Regions from separate parts of the [Bacillus] caldolyticus genome, predicted to be linked through region 3. Evidence: a T-box and tRNA genes for the amino acid it is inferred to sense, from the RefSeq annotation. Region 3 holds a T-box; the other regions hold tRNA genes.

Region 1 (5,025 bases), 1.1 Mb from region 3:
GTTGATATCGGCGAAATCAGAGGGGTCATCATTTCGCTTTTTGAACGAATGGCGGGCCAAAAACGGGAGTTGCTTATGTTGCATCATTACGCAACAAAGGACGAATATTTGCACCATCATGCCGTCAGCGTCGGGCTGCTCGCGGGCTTTTTGGCCATGCAGCTTGGATACAGCGAAGGGGAATGCCACCAAATCGCCCTTGCCGGTGTGCTAGCAGACTGTGGCATGGCGAAAGTAAGTAAGAGAATTTTGACAAATCCGTCAGCGCTCACTGAAGCCGAGTTCAATGAAGTAAAGCAGCACCCTGTCTTCAGCTACCGCATGGTGCAAAAAATCCCTGCGCTAAACCATGGGGCAAAACTTGCTGTGTTGCAACATCATGAACGAAATGACGGCAGCGGCTACCCGCTCGGAGTAAAAGCAGAAAGAATTCACCCTTACAGCCAGATCGTTGCCGTCGCTGATGTCTACCATGCCATGACTTCAGAACGGTTATACCGTCGCAAACAGTCGCCGTTTCGGGCCATTGAAACGATGCAAAGGGAGCAGTTCGGCAAACTGAGTACAGAAGCTGTCGCCGCGCTGGTGAACAATCTCATCGGCCTACAAACAGGAGCCGTCGTCAAACTCTCCAACGGCGAAATGGCTGAAGTTATGTTTATTCCTTCGGACGAGCCAGCCCGGCCGATCGTCAAGATCATCGAAACCGGACAGTTGCTGTCACTAAGCGTTCAGCGGGACATATATATCGAGGAAATGGTGCAAGGTTGATCAGTGTCAGTTCCAAAAAATACTATTGCCTAAACAACATCCACATGATACAATCAACATTGCTTGTGACGGTAAAGAAATAAAAAAGTTGTTGACTTTTCGTTGTCCATGGGTTATTATTTAATAGCTGTCATCATTAAGGGACAGCGAAAAAGCTCCTTGAAAACTAAACAAAACGCAAGCGTCATAAGAAAAGCTGAGGCTCGCGGGTCGCCGCGATGGGCAAATGTTCTTCGCCTGCAGGGATTTACAATCCCGAAGGCGAAGGTTATTTGACCCCGAGAGGCGGCGGGCCGAAGCTGGACAATGCGAAAAGCCAATCAACTTTCTTTGGAGAGTTTGATCCTGGCTCAGGACGAACGCTGGCGGCGTGCCTAATACATGCAAGTCGAGCGGGCCAAATCGGAGCTTGCTCTGGTTTGGTCAGCGGCGGACGGGTGAGTAACACGTGGGCAACCTGCCCGCAAGACCGGGATAACTCCGGGAAACCGGAGCTAATACCGGATAACACCGAAGACCGCATGGTCTTTGGTTGAAAGGCGGCCTTTGGCTGTCACTTGCGGATGGGCCCGCGGCGCATTAGCTAGTTGGTGAGGTAACGGCTCACCAAGGCGACGATGCGTAGCCGGCCTGAGAGGGTGACCGGCCACACTGGGACTGAGACACGGCCCAGACTCCTACGGGAGGCAGCAGTAGGGAATCTTCCGCAATGGGCGAAAGCCTGACGGAGCGACGCCGCGTGAGCGAAGAAGGCCTTCGGGTCGTAAAGCTCTGTTGTGAGGGACGAAGGAGCGCCGTTCGAAGAGGGCGGCGCGGTGACGGTACCTCACGAGGAAGCCCCGGCTAACTACGTGCCAGCAGCCGCGGTAATACGTAGGGGGCGAGCGTTGTCCGGAATTATTGGGCGTAAAGCGCGCGCAGGCGGTCCCTTAAGTCTGATGTGAAAGCCCACGGCTCAACCGTGGAGGGTCATTGGAAACTGGGGGACTTGAGTGCAGGAGAGGAGAGCGGAATTCCACGTGTAGCGGTGAAATGCGTAGAGATGTGGAGGAACACCAGTGGCGAAGGCGGCTCTCTGGCCTGCAACTGACGCTGAGGCGCGAAAGCGTGGGGAGCAAACAGGATTAGATACCCTGGTAGTCCACGCCGTAAACGATGAGTGCTAAGTGTTAGAGGGGTCACACCCTTTAGTGCTGCAGCTAACGCGATAAGCACTCCGCCTGGGGAGTACGGCCGCAAGGCTGAAACTCAAAGGAATTGACGGGGGCCCGCACAAGCGGTGGAGCATGTGGTTTAATTCGAAGCAACGCGAAGAACCTTACCAGGTCTTGACATCCCCTGACAACCCAAGAGATTGGGCGTTCCCCCTTCGGGGGACAGGGTGACAGGTGGTGCATGGTTGTCGTCAGCTCGTGTCGTGAGATGTTGGGTTAAGTCCCGCAACGAGCGCAACCCTCGCCTCTAGTTGCCAGCACGAAGGTGGGCACTCTAGAGGGACTGCCGGCGACAAGTCGGAGGAAGGTGGGGATGACGTCAAATCATCATGCCCCTTATGACCTGGGCTACACACGTGCTACAATGGGCGGTACAAAGGGCTGCGAACCCGCGAGGGGGAGCGAATCCCAAAAAGCCGCTCTCAGTTCGGATTGCAGGCTGCAACTCGCCTGCATGAAGCCGGAATCGCTAGTAATCGCGGATCAGCATGCCGCGGTGAATACGTTCCCGGGCCTTGTACACACCGCCCGTCACACCACGAGAGCTTGCAACACCCGAAGTCGGTGCGGTAACCCTTACGGGAGCCAGCCGCCGAAGGTGGGGCAAGTGATTGGGGTGAAGTCGTAACAAGGTAGCCGTACCGGAAGGTGCGGCTGGATCACCTCCTTTCTAAGGATGTTATTGACAAAATCGAATGGTTTGATTATAATGACGCTTGCTGTTTTGTTTAGTTTTGAGGGAACTTATTGTTCCTTGCAATGTGTATATGGGCCTATAGCTCAGCTGGTCAGAGCGCACGCCTGATAAGCGTGAGGTCGGTGGTTCAAGTCCACTTAGGCCCATTGGATGGGGCCTTAGCTCAGCTGGGAGAGCGCCTGCTTTGCAAGCAGGAGGTCATCGGTTCGATCCCGATAGGCTCCACCATATCAAGGTAAGAGGTTTCAACGTAGTTGCTTTGCGTCTGCGTCTACAAGCGGATTCGGAGAAGCCGAATTTCTCGACGCAAACCAGCGAAGAAGCGAATTCAAAGGAGCTGCTTTGCGTCTGTGCCTGCGTCTGCTAGCAGGTTCAGGGAAGCAAGATTCCTCGGCACAAAGCCGCAAGGAAGTTTGTTCAAAGAAGTCGCTTTGCGTCTACAAGCGGATTCGGAGAAGCCGAATTCCTCGACGCAAACCAGCGAAGAAGCGAATTCAAAGGAGCTGCTTTGCGTCTGTGCCTGCGTCTGCTAGCAGGTTCAGGGAAGCAAGATTCCTCGGCACAAAGCCGCAAGGAAGTTTGTTCAAAGAAGTCGCTTTGCGTCTACAAGCGGATTCGGAGAAGCCGAATTCCTCGACGCAAACCAGCGAAGAAGCGAATTCAAAGGAGCTGCTTTGCGTCTGTGCCTGCGTCTGCTAGCAGGTTCAGGGAAGCAAGATTCCTCGGCACAAAGCCGCAAGGAAGTTTGTTCAAAGAAGTCGCTTTGCGTCTACAAGCGGATTCGGAGAAGCCGAATTCCTCGACGCAAACCAGCGAAGAAGCGAATTCAAAGGAGCTACTTTGCGCCTTCGTCTTCTAGCAGGTTCAAGGAAGATGGATTCCTCGGCGCAAAGCTGCAAAGAAGCAGACTCAAGGCAGTAGCTTTGCATCTGCGTCTTCTAGCAGATTCGAGGAAGTGGGATTCCTCGATGCAAGACTGCAGAGAAGCAAATTCAAGAAGCAGTCTCGTTCCTTGAAAACTAGATAACCGATAAAGCAAAGGAAGAAGCCGAGAGCGCAATAGGTTAAGCTGGAAAGGGCGCACGGTGGATGCCTTGGCACTAGGAGCCGATGAAGGACGGGGCAAACGCCGAAACGCTTCGGGGAGCTGTAAGCAAGCGTTGATCCGGAGATGTCCGAATGGGGGAACCCACTGTCCGTAATGGGGCAGTATCCATGCCTGAATCCATAGGGCATGGAGGGCACACCCGGGGAACTGAAACATCTTAGTACCCGGAGGAGAAGAAAGCAACCGCGATTCCCTGAGTAGCGGCGAGCGAAACGGGAACAGCCCAAACCAAGAGGCATGTCCTCTTGGGGTTGTAGGACCGCTCACGATGGGAGTGAGAAAGGGACGGGGTAGACGAACCGGTCTGGAACGGCCGGCCAGAGAAGGTGAGAGCCCTGTAGTCGAAACTTCGTTCCCTCCCGAGCGGATCCTGAGTACGGCGGGACACGAGGAATCCCGTCGGAAGCAGGGAGGACCATCTCCCAAGGCTAAATACTCCCTAGTGACCGATAGTGCACCAGTACCGTGAGGGAAAGGTGAAAAGCACCCCGGGAGGGGAGTGAAAGAGAACCTGAAACCGTGTGCCTACAAGTAGTCAGAGCCCGTTGATGGGTGATGGCGTGCCTTTTGTAGAATGAACCGGCGAGTGACGATGGCGTGCGAGGTTAAGCCGAAGAGGCGGAGCCGCAGCGAAAGCGAGTCTGAACAGGGCGTGTGAGTACGTCGTCGTCGACCCGAAACCAGGTGATCTACCCATGTCCAGGGTGAAGGCCGGGTAACACCGGCTGGAGGCCCGAACCCACGCACGTTGAAAAGTGCGGGGATGAGGTGTGGGTAGGGGTGAAATGCCAATCGAACTTGGAGATAGCTGGTTCTCCCCGAAATAGCTTTAGGGCTAGCCTCGGGTTTGAGAGTGTTGGAGGTAGAGCACTGATTGGGCTAGGGGCCCCAAACGGGTTACCGAACCCAGTCAAACTCCGAATGCCAACGACTTATGCCCGGGAGTCAGACTGCGAGTGATAAGATCCGTGGTCGAGAGGGGAACAGCCCAGACCGCCAGCTAAGGCCCCGAAGTGCACGTTCAGTGGAAAAGGATGTGGAGTTGCCGAGACAACCAGGATGTTGGCTTAGAAGCAGCCACCATTTAAAGAGTGCGTAATAGCTCACTGGTCGAGTGACTCTGCGCCGAAAATGTACCGGGGCTAAACGTGCCGCCGAAGCTGCGGGATGACCGTTGGTCATCGGTAGGGGAGCGTTCTAAGGGCAGAGAAGCCAGACCGGAAGGACTGGTGGAG
Region 2 (5,025 bases), 1.1 Mb from region 3:
TAAACAGTCGCTTGGGCCTTTTCACTGCGGCTCTTCAGGGCTCTTCACCCCAAAGAGCACCCCTTCTCCCGAAGTTACGGGGTCATTTTGCCGAGTTCCTTAACGAGAGTTCTCCCGCGCGCCTTAGGATTCTCTCCTCGCCTACCTGTGTCGGTTTGCGGTACGGGCACCTCTTCCCTCGCTAGAGGCTTTTCTTGGCAGTGTGAAATCGGGGACTTCCGGATCACTCCGTCGCCGTCACCGCTTGGCCTTATGATCCGCGGATTTGCCTGCGGATCAGCCTCACGGCTTGGACAGGCTCTTCCAGCCGCCTGCTCGCCCTATCCTCCTGCGTCCCCCCATCGCTCAAACGGGAAGAAGGTGGTACAGGAATCTCAACCTGTTGTCCATCACCTACGCCTTTCGGCCTCGGCTTAGGTCCCGACTAACCCTGAGCGGACGAACCTTCCTCAGGAACCCTTAGGCTTTCGGCGCAGAGGATTCTCACCTCTGTTTTCGCTACTCATACCGGCATTCTCACTTCTAAGCGCTCCACCAGTCCTTCCGGTCTGGCTTCTCTGCCCTTAGAACGCTCCCCTACCGATGACCAACGGTCATCCCGCAGCTTCGGCGGCACGTTTAGCCCCGGTACATTTTCGGCGCAGAGTCACTCGACCAGTGAGCTATTACGCACTCTTTAAATGGTGGCTGCTTCTAAGCCAACATCCTGGTTGTCTTTGCAACTCCACATCCTTTTCCACTGAACGTGCACTTCGGGGCCTTAGCTGGCGGTCTGGGCTGTTCCCCTCTCGACCACGGATCTTATCACTCGCAGTCTGACTCCCGGGCATAAGTCATTGGCATTCGGAGTTTGACTGGGTTCGGTAACCCGGTTTGGGCCCCTAGCCCAATCAGTGCTCTACCTCCAAGACTCCTAAACCCGAGGCTAGCCCTAAAGCTATTTCGGGGAGAACCAGCTATCTCCAAGTTCGATTGGCATTTCACCCCTACCCACACCTCATCCCCGCACTTTTCAACGTGCGTGGGTTCGGGCCTCCAGCCGGTGTTACCCGGCCTTCACCCTGGACATGGGTAGATCACCTGGTTTCGGGTCGACGACGACGTACTCACACGCCCTGTTCAGACTCGCTTTCGCTGCGGCTCCGCCTCTCCGGCTTAACCTCGCACGCCATCGTCACTCGCCGGTTCATTCTACAAAAGGCACGCCATCACCCATCAACGGGCTCTGACTACTTGTAGGCACACGGTTTCAGGTTCTCTTTCACTCCCCTCCCGGGGTGCTTTTCACCTTTCCCTCACGGTACTGGTGCACTATCGGTCACTAGGGAGTATTTAGCCTTGGGAGATGGTCCTCCCTGCTTCCGACGGGATTCCTCGTGTCCCGCCGTACTCAGGATCCGCTCGGGAGGGAACGAAGTTTCGACTACAGGGCTCTCACCTTCTCTGGCCGGCCGTTCCAGACCGGTTCGTCTACCCCGTCCCTTTCTCACTCCCATCGTGAGCGGTCCTACAACCCCAAGAGGACTCGCCTCTTGGTTTGGGCTGTTCCCGTTTCGCTCGCCGCTACTCAGGGAATCGCGGTTGCTTTCTTCTCCTCCGGGTACTAAGATGTTTCAGTTCCCCGGGTGTGCCCTCCATGCCCTATGGATTCAGGCATGGATACTGCCCCATTACGGACAGTGGGTTCCCCCATTCGGACATCTCCGGATCAACGCTTGCTTACAGCTCCCCGAAGCGTTTCGGCGTTTGCCCCGTCCTTCATCGGCTCCTAGTGCCAAGGCATCCACCGTGCGCCCTTTCTAGCTTAACCTATTGCGCTCTCGGCTTCTTCCTTTGCTTTATCGGTTATCTAGTTTTCAAGGAACGAAGCTGCTGCCTTGAGTCTGCTTCTTTGCAGCTTTGCGCCGAGGAATCCATCTTCCTTGAACCTGCTGGAAGACGAAGGCGCAAAGTAGCTCCTTTGAATTCGCTTCTTCGCTGGTTTGCGTCGAGGAATTCAGCTTCTCCGAATCCGCTTGTAGACGCAGACGCAAAGCAACTACGTTGAAACCTCTTACCTTGATATGGTGGAGCCTATCGGGATCGAACCGATGACCTCCTGCTTGCAAAGCAGGCGCTCTCCCAGCTGAGCTAAGGCCCCATCCAATGGGCCTAAGTGGACTTGAACCACCGACCTCACGCTTATCAGGCGTGCGCTCTGACCAGCTGAGCTATAGGCCCATATACACATTGCAAGGAACGGTCAGTTCCCTCAAAACGAAACAAGGCTGCTGCCTTGAGTCAGCTTCTTTGCGGCCTTGCGCCGAGGAATCCAGCTCCGCTGAATCACTCGCAGACGCAGGCGCAAAACAACCGAGAGAATAACCAATTCCCTCAAAACCAAACAAAACAGCAAGCGTCATTATAATCAAACCATTCGATTTTGTCAATAACATCCTTAGAAAGGAGGTGATCCAGCCGCACCTTCCGGTACGGCTACCTTGTTACGACTTCACCCCAATCACTTGCCCCACCTTCGGCGGCTGGCTCCCGTAAGGGTTACCTCACCGACTTCGGGTGTTGCAAGCTCTCGTGGTGTGACGGGCGGTGTGTACAAGGCCCGGGAACGTATTCACCGCGGCATGCTGATCCGCGATTACTAGCGATTCCGGCTTCATGCAGGCGAGTTGCAGCCTGCAATCCGAACTGAGAGCGGCTTTTTGGGATTCGCTCCCCCTCGCGGGTTCGCAGCCCTTTGTACCGCCCATTGTAGCACGTGTGTAGCCCAGGTCATAAGGGGCATGATGATTTGACGTCATCCCCACCTTCCTCCGACTTGTCGCCGGCAGTCCCTCTAGAGTGCCCACCTTCGTGCTGGCAACTAGAGGCGAGGGTTGCGCTCGTTGCGGGACTTAACCCAACATCTCACGACACGAGCTGACGACAACCATGCACCACCTGTCACCCTGTCCCCCCGAAGGGGGAACGCCCAATCTCTTGGGTTGTCAGGGGATGTCAAGACCTGGTAAGGTTCTTCGCGTTGCTTCGAATTAAACCACATGCTCCACCGCTTGTGCGGGCCCCCGTCAATTCCTTTGAGTTTCAGCCTTGCGGCCGTACTCCCCAGGCGGAGTGCTTATCGCGTTAGCTGCAGCACTAAAGGGTGTGACCCCTCTAACACTTAGCACTCATCGTTTACGGCGTGGACTACCAGGGTATCTAATCCTGTTTGCTCCCCACGCTTTCGCGCCTCAGCGTCAGTTGCAGGCCAGAGAGCCGCCTTCGCCACTGGTGTTCCTCCACATCTCTACGCATTTCACCGCTACACGTGGAATTCCGCTCTCCTCTCCTGCACTCAAGTCCCCCAGTTTCCAATGACCCTCCACGGTTGAGCCGTGGGCTTTCACATCAGACTTAAGGAACCGCCTGCGCGCGCTTTACGCCCAATAATTCCGGACAACGCTCGCCCCCTACGTATTACCGCGGCTGCTGGCACGTAGTTAGCCGGGGCTTCCTCGTGAGGTACCGTCACCGCGCCGCCCTCTTCGAACGGCGCTCCTTCGTCCCTCACAACAGAGCTTTACGACCCGAAGGCCTTCTTCGCTCACGCGGCGTCGCTCCGTCAGGCTTTCGCCCATTGCGGAAGATTCCCTACTGCTGCCTCCCGTAGGAGTCTGGGCCGTGTCTCAGTCCCAGTGTGGCCGGTCACCCTCTCAGGCCGGCTACGCATCGTCGCCTTGGTGAGCCGTTACCTCACCAACTAGCTAATGCGCCGCGGGCCCATCCGCAAGTGACAGCCAAAGGCCGCCTTTCAACCAAAGACCATGCGGTCTTCGGTGTTATCCGGTATTAGCTCCGGTTTCCCGGAGTTATCCCGGTCTTGCGGGCAGGTTGCCCACGTGTTACTCACCCGTCCGCCGCTGACCAAACCAGAGCAAGCTCCGATTTGGTCCGCTCGACTTGCATGTATTAGGCACGCCGCCAGCGTTCGTCCTGAGCCAGGATCAAACTCTCCAAAGAAAGTTGATTGGCTTTTCGGATTGTCCAGCTTCGGCCCGCCGCCTCTCGGGGTCAAATAACCTTCGCCTTCGGGATTGTAAATCCCTGCAGGCGAAGAACATTTGCCCATCGCGGCGACCCGCGAGCCTCAGCTTTTCCGTATTGTCCAGCTTCGGCGCCTCGCTCTCTTCTGCCAAATCACCTTCCACCTCGGGGCGCAAGCACCCCTCGAGGTGAAGAACATTTGGCTTCGAGATCGCCAGGATGGCGATATTTCGCCGTTGCCCGCAGGACGGGGGCTGCCTTTAGGCGAAATTACGGCGCCTCCGCTTTTCTTATGACGCTTGCGTTTTGTTTAGTTTTCAAGGAACTTGTTTATCTTGCACACTTTTATCATTATACATATCATTTAATTTGCTGTCAACATATCTTTCATGAACAGCGACATTAGTTAATATAATGCATTATCATATAAAAGTCAATAACTTTTAAACAAAAAAATAAAAGGCATCTTGAATAATGATGCCTACAAAATATATCGGTCAATCACGATTAACGCTGCCGCTCCAGGGAGGCCAAGAAATCCGCAAACGATTGAGGTGACGAGGTTAATCGGAATATGGATGTTAAAATGCCCGCCGATGGCGTTGATGACAAACAGCGCGAGCGCCCCGACGATCAGGCGGATAGCAGCGTAGCCGATCAGGCGAAGCGCTTTGAGACGGGCGCCGACGATAAGCAAAACGGCGATAAGCGCTAGCAACACGGTAATGACGACTTTCGGCTCCAACGTTTGAACCCCCTTTTTGCACGCTTGTACTACCAACGTATGAGAAACAGGGGAAAAAAGAACAAAAAAATAAGGAAGTTAACGCACTTCCTTAAGTGTGATGCGGCGGTGCTTCGCTTCGCGGAGGAGGAAAAAATATTTGGCCTCAGCGAGTTGCAATGCGCTCAGCACCTCCGGAGACGGATCGACGCTTTTTTCGATGAGTTGTTTCTGCTCAAGCCATTCAGTTCTAGCCTTTTGTAGTTCAGCCATTAACT
Region 3 (5,025 bases):
TCCAAGTACAAATCAGCCGGACGCACGAGATCGTCGCGTTCGACCAACACGGCTTGGTGCGACGAACCGGAGTCAAACCAGACATCCATAATGTCCGTTTCTTTCGTAAAGATGCCGTTCGGGCTCGACGGATGGGTGAATCCTTCCGGCAGCAAGTCTTTCGCCTCGCGTTCAAACCAGACGTTCGACCCGTATTGGCGGAACAGGTTCGACACATGCTCAATCGTCTCATCGGTGATGATCGGTTCACCGTTTTCGCCGTAAAAGACCGGAATCGGCACCCCCCAGGCGCGTTGGCGGGAAATGCACCAGTCGCCGCGGTCGCGCACCATGTTGTGGATGCGGATTTCCCCCCACTCCGGAATCCATTTCGTTTCCTTAATCGCTTGAAGCAGCTCGTTGCGGATTTTATCGATCGATGCAAACCATTGCGTTGTCGCCCGGAAAATCGTCGGCTGCTTTGTCCGCCAGTCGTGCGGATACGAGTGGGTGATAAACCCAAGCTTCAACAAAGCGCCGACTTCCTCAAGCTTCTGTGTAATCGCCTTGTTGGCGTCTTCGTAAAACATCCCGGCAAATCCCGGCGCTTCCTCGGTCATGTAGCCGCGTTCATCAACCGGACAAAGGACCGGAAGCCCATATTTTTGCCCAACGAGAAAGTCGTCTTCCCCGTGGCCCGGCGCCGTATGGACGCAGCCCGTGCCGGCGTCGGTCGTGACGTGTTCGCCGCACACAACAAGCGAGTCGCGCTCATAAAACGGATGTCTCGCCACGACGTATTCAAGCTCTTTTCCTTTGACCGTTTTGACGACCGACCATGCGTCCCAACCGATTTCTTTCGCCACCGATTCCGCCAAGGCGGCGGCGACGACATACCGTTTTCCGCTGACATCGACAACATGGTAATCCAAATCCGGATGAACCGCGATCGCCAAGTTCGCCGGAATCGTCCACGGCGTCGTCGTCCAAATGACGATTCGCTCATCGCCCTCAAGCACGCCTTTGCCGTTTTTCACCGGGAAGGCGACATAAATCGACGGCGAGCGCTTGTCTTTATATTCGATTTCCGCTTCGGCGAGCGCCGATTCGCTTGACGGCGACCAATAGACCGGCTTCAACCCTTTGTAGATGAGCCCTTTTTTCGCCATTTCGCCAAACACTTTAATTTGCTGGGCTTCGTACTCCGGTTTGAGCGTAATGTATGGGTTGTCCCAGTCGCCGCGCACACCGAGCCGCTTGAATTGCCGGCGCTGGTTGTCGATTTGTTCATACGCATATTGCTCGCACCGCTTGCGGAACTCGGCGACGCTCATCGATTTGCGGTCAACTCCTTGCTTGGCAAGGGCCGTTTCGATCGGCAAGCCGTGCGTATCCCAGCCCGGCACGTATGGGGCGCAATAGCCGCTCATGGATTTGTAGCGGACGATGATATCTTTTAAAATTTTGTTCAGCGCATGACCCATATGAATGTCGCCGTTGGCATACGGCGGGCCGTCATGCAGAACAAACAGCGGCCGTCCTTTCGTCCGCTCCTGCACTTTCCGGTAAATGTCCATTTCCTCCCATTTTTTTTGCATTTCCGGCTCCCGCTTCGGCAAGTTGCCGCGCATCGGGAAGTCGGTCTTCGGCATGAGCAGCGTTTCTTTGTAATCCATCCTTGCTCCTCCTTCGAACGATAGATTCCAAATAAAAAACCGTTCTCCCCCCGGCAAGGGACGAGAACGGTCTCGCGGTACCACCCTTCTTGGCCATGCAAACGACGCACAGCCCTCTTTTCATTCGTAACGGGAATGACGCGCCATGGCCTACTTGATGTTCGGCATGGAACTCCAGGGTGATGTTCACTCTTGCGCCGATGCCAGGCTTCCACCATCCCCGGCTCGCTGCGACCGGTCGTACAAGAGCTACTGTCCCTTTCATCGTCGATGGCTATTTCGCTATTCATCCTGAAAAAAGCCAACCGCCTCCCACGGCGGCTGATGCGGCGATTTTTGCCAATTATTATAACCGAAACGTCTTCGGTTCGTCAAGGCTGTGACAGCGGTTCTCTCGCCCCTTCTTCCAAATCCGGCGCCTCATACTCCATCAACTCGTCCCAATCGCGGCTGTTGATCATATCGAGCTGGGCCTCGACAAGCATGCGGAAACGGGCGCGGAACACTTTCGACTGCCGCTTCAGCTCCTCGATCTCGAGGGCGATTTTCCGCGATTTCGCTAATGCATCGCTGATGATGCGCTCGGCGTTTTTTTCCGCCTCTTTAATGATCAGCTTCGCCTCTTTTTGCGCATTCCGCTTCACTTCTTCCGCTGCTTCCTGTGCAACAAGAATCGACTTATTGAGCGTCTCTTCAATGTTCGCAAAGTAGTTCAGCTTTTCCGTCAGTTCGGCCACTTTTTCTTCCAGCTGCTTTTTTTCACGGATGAGCATTTCATAGTCTTTAATGACTTGATCGAGAAACTCGTTCACTTCGTCTTCATCGTACCCACGAAACCCGCGGCTGAATTCCTTGTTGTGAATATCCAATGGCGTCAACGGCACAACGGCCACCTCCGTCTCCATCATTCCTTTTCTTCACTTTCATTCGACATGGTTTGCCGATTTCCTGCCGTCATTTGCTTATTTTTGTCGGCCAATCTGAACGAGCCAGCGCTCTTTTTTCGTCGGCCCTTCCACCGAAAACAGCTTGCAGCGGCCAAAACCGCGCGCCGACAGGACATCGCCCGGTCCGCAGAGGAAATCCGGCTTGTCCACCACCTTCCAGTTGACTTTGACAAGCCCGCTTTCAACAAGCGCACGCGCTTTCTCGCGCGCAAGGCGAAACGCCTGAGCGAGCACAGCATCGAGCCTTAGAGAAGACACCGTGACCGTTCCTTCCTCCCACGTTTCGGCAAGCGGCATGGCTGCCGACAACGGAAGCGGCTCAAGCGCAACCGGAGCTTTGCCGATCGTTTCGACATGCAAGCGGACGTAGTCGGCGACTTCAGCAGCAACAAAAAACTGAATTTCCCCATCCCGAATGAGAATATCGCCAAACTTGCCGCGCCGCAAGCCAAGCGACATCAGCGCCCCCAACACATCGCGATGTTCAAGGGAAACGAATTTCGCCGGATAGCGGACGGCAAACAGTACAATGCCATAATCCTCTTCCTCAGGGTCGATATACGGCGGAGCGAGAAACACCCGCTTCCGCTCGACAAACGGGGCGCCGCCGAAAAAGAACGCGCGCACATCTTCCGCACCGCCGGCGATGCTTTGCACGATTTGCTGCTCGCGCGGATCGAGAAAATCGGTCAGCTTCGGAGCGTACTGACGGCTCACCATCTCCTTCCACTCGAGCACTTGATCAATGAACGGATGTTCCTCTTTGCGAAAATGCTGATACAGCTCCACTCGACGTCACCTTGCTTTCATGGAAGAAAGGAACCCACAACGGATTCCTCTCTGCGAGTTTCGCCCTTCCGCCTTTTTGCCTGCCGGGCGGAGAGCGGCGGCGCCGTGCGCGCAAAACGAAGTTAAAACTGCGACTGAAGAATGTCGAACAGGGCGTGAAGCCCTCTCGTCGCGAATTCAAGAACGATAAACGCGACGATTGGGGAGACGTCAATGATGCCAAGCGGCGGAATGACCCGCCGAAACGGCTCTAAATACGGCTCGCAAATAGCGGCCAACATCTGTCCGAACCGCGTTTCGCGCGCATTGGGAAACCATGACATTAAAATATAAATGATCAGCGCATACGAGTACACTTGAATCACTGTCGTCAAAAACGTGAGTACATAATCCAACAGCTACCACCTCTTCATCGGTCTGTCATCCTCGCCGTCGAGCGAAATCGAGCCGCTGACGTCGACGTTTTCCGGGGTGCATAAAAAAATTTTTGTGCCGACTTGCTGAATGTCGCCGCCAATGGCGTACACCGTGCCGCTTAAAAAGTCGACGATCCGCTTCGCCTGCTCATGCTGGATGCGCTGCAAGTTGACGATGACCGCGCGCCGGCTTTTCAAATGGTCGGCGATCTCCTGCGCCTCCGCATACACCCTCGGCTCAGCAAGCACGACTTTCGCCGATTTTTGCACGCTTTGCAGGCTGACGACGTTCGCCTTGCCTGCCGTCTTCGGCAGCGCCTCTTCTTCCGGCTGTGGCGCCTCATATTCTTCTTCATAGTCTTCGTAGTCTTCTTCTAAAAAATAATCACGGAATTTTTTCATCAATCCCATCCGGTTTCACCTCCTACAATGATCCAACAAGCGCGCTGCCTATGCGCACAAACGTCGCTCCTTCCTCGATGGCGATCGTGTAATCGTTTGACATGCCCATTGACAGTTCGGTGCATGGCGCATGGGCCATTCCCATCGCCTGAACGTGTTCCTTCAGCACTCGCAATCGGCGGAAGCAAGCGCGCAATACCGCTTCGTCGTCCGTGTGCGGCGCCATCGTCATCAATCCGACGACTTCGATGCGCGAAAAGGCGCGAAGTTGTTCAATAAACGGAATCGTTTCTTCGGGGGCGAGCCCGTGTTTGGTCACTTCCCCCGACACGTTCACTTGCACAAAACATTTTACTGGCCGCACCGCCCGTTTTTCAATTTCTTTCGCGAGCGACAAGCGGTCGAGTGAATGAATGTAATCGACTTTATCAATAATGTCTTTGACTTTGCGCGACTGAAGCGTCCCAATGAAATGCCACGTCGCTTGATTTCCGATCCGTGCATGCTTTTCAATCAATTGGTCGGAGCGGTTTTCGCCGAGATCGGCAATGCCGGCGTCAAGCACCTCCATCGCCCGCTCGGCATCGACATATTTAGTGACCGCCACGATGCGCACGCCGGCCGGATCGCGGCCGACGCGAGCGCAGGCCGCCTCGATTTCTCGGCGAATGGCCGCCAAGTTGTCGCGCACCGTCATGCCGTCTCCTCCCTTCGGCCGATAAACGCCAACATCCTTCCAGTCGTTCCGCGGTCGCGGCGATGGGAAAAAAACAACGCTTCCTCACAGCTTGTACAGCGTTCTGACACATAAATATG

Evidence for each region. The T-box of region 3 lies ahead of ileS (isoleucine--tRNA ligase). A T-box ahead of a tRNA ligase gene usually reads a tRNA of that ligase, here a tRNA-Ile.
Region 1: it has a tRNA-Ile gene. The T-box ahead of ileS (isoleucine--tRNA ligase) is inferred to sense a tRNA for this amino acid. The anticodon was not compared.
Region 2: it has a tRNA-Ile gene. The T-box ahead of ileS (isoleucine--tRNA ligase) is inferred to sense a tRNA for this amino acid. The anticodon was not compared.

What each region holds. Positions count from the first base shown of each region.
Region 1 is NZ_CP025074.1:2,010,702-2,015,726, reverse strand. It holds gene CWI35_RS10535 (HD-GYP domain-containing protein) at 1-771, shown strand, start outside; rRNA gene CWI35_RS10530 (16S ribosomal RNA) at 1,099-2,655, shown strand; tRNA gene CWI35_RS10525 (tRNA-Ile) at 2,755-2,828, shown strand; tRNA gene CWI35_RS10520 (tRNA-Ala) at 2,835-2,910, shown strand; rRNA gene CWI35_RS10515 (23S ribosomal RNA) at 3,745-5,025, shown strand, end outside.
Region 2 is NZ_CP025074.1:1,991,069-1,996,093, forward strand. It holds rRNA gene CWI35_RS10415 (23S ribosomal RNA) at 1-1,810, opposite strand, end outside; tRNA gene CWI35_RS10420 (tRNA-Ala) at 2,065-2,140, opposite strand; tRNA gene CWI35_RS10425 (tRNA-Ile) at 2,147-2,220, opposite strand; rRNA gene CWI35_RS10430 (16S ribosomal RNA) at 2,442-3,999, opposite strand; gene CWI35_RS10440 (pro-sigmaK processing inhibitor BofA family protein) at 4,505-4,768, opposite strand; gene CWI35_RS10445 (YaaL family protein) at 4,847-5,025, opposite strand, start outside.
Region 3 is NZ_CP025074.1:875,035-880,059, forward strand. It holds gene ileS (isoleucine--tRNA ligase) at 1-1,655, opposite strand, end outside; T-box leader at 1,709-1,929, opposite strand; gene CWI35_RS04550 (DivIVA domain-containing protein) at 2,027-2,539, opposite strand; gene CWI35_RS04555 (YlmH family RNA-binding protein) at 2,618-3,391, opposite strand; gene CWI35_RS04560 (YggT family protein) at 3,514-3,786, opposite strand; gene CWI35_RS04565 (cell division protein SepF) at 3,790-4,218, opposite strand; gene CWI35_RS04570 (YggS family pyridoxal phosphate-dependent enzyme) at 4,232-4,906, opposite strand; gene pgeF (peptidoglycan editing factor PgeF) at 4,903-5,025, opposite strand, start outside.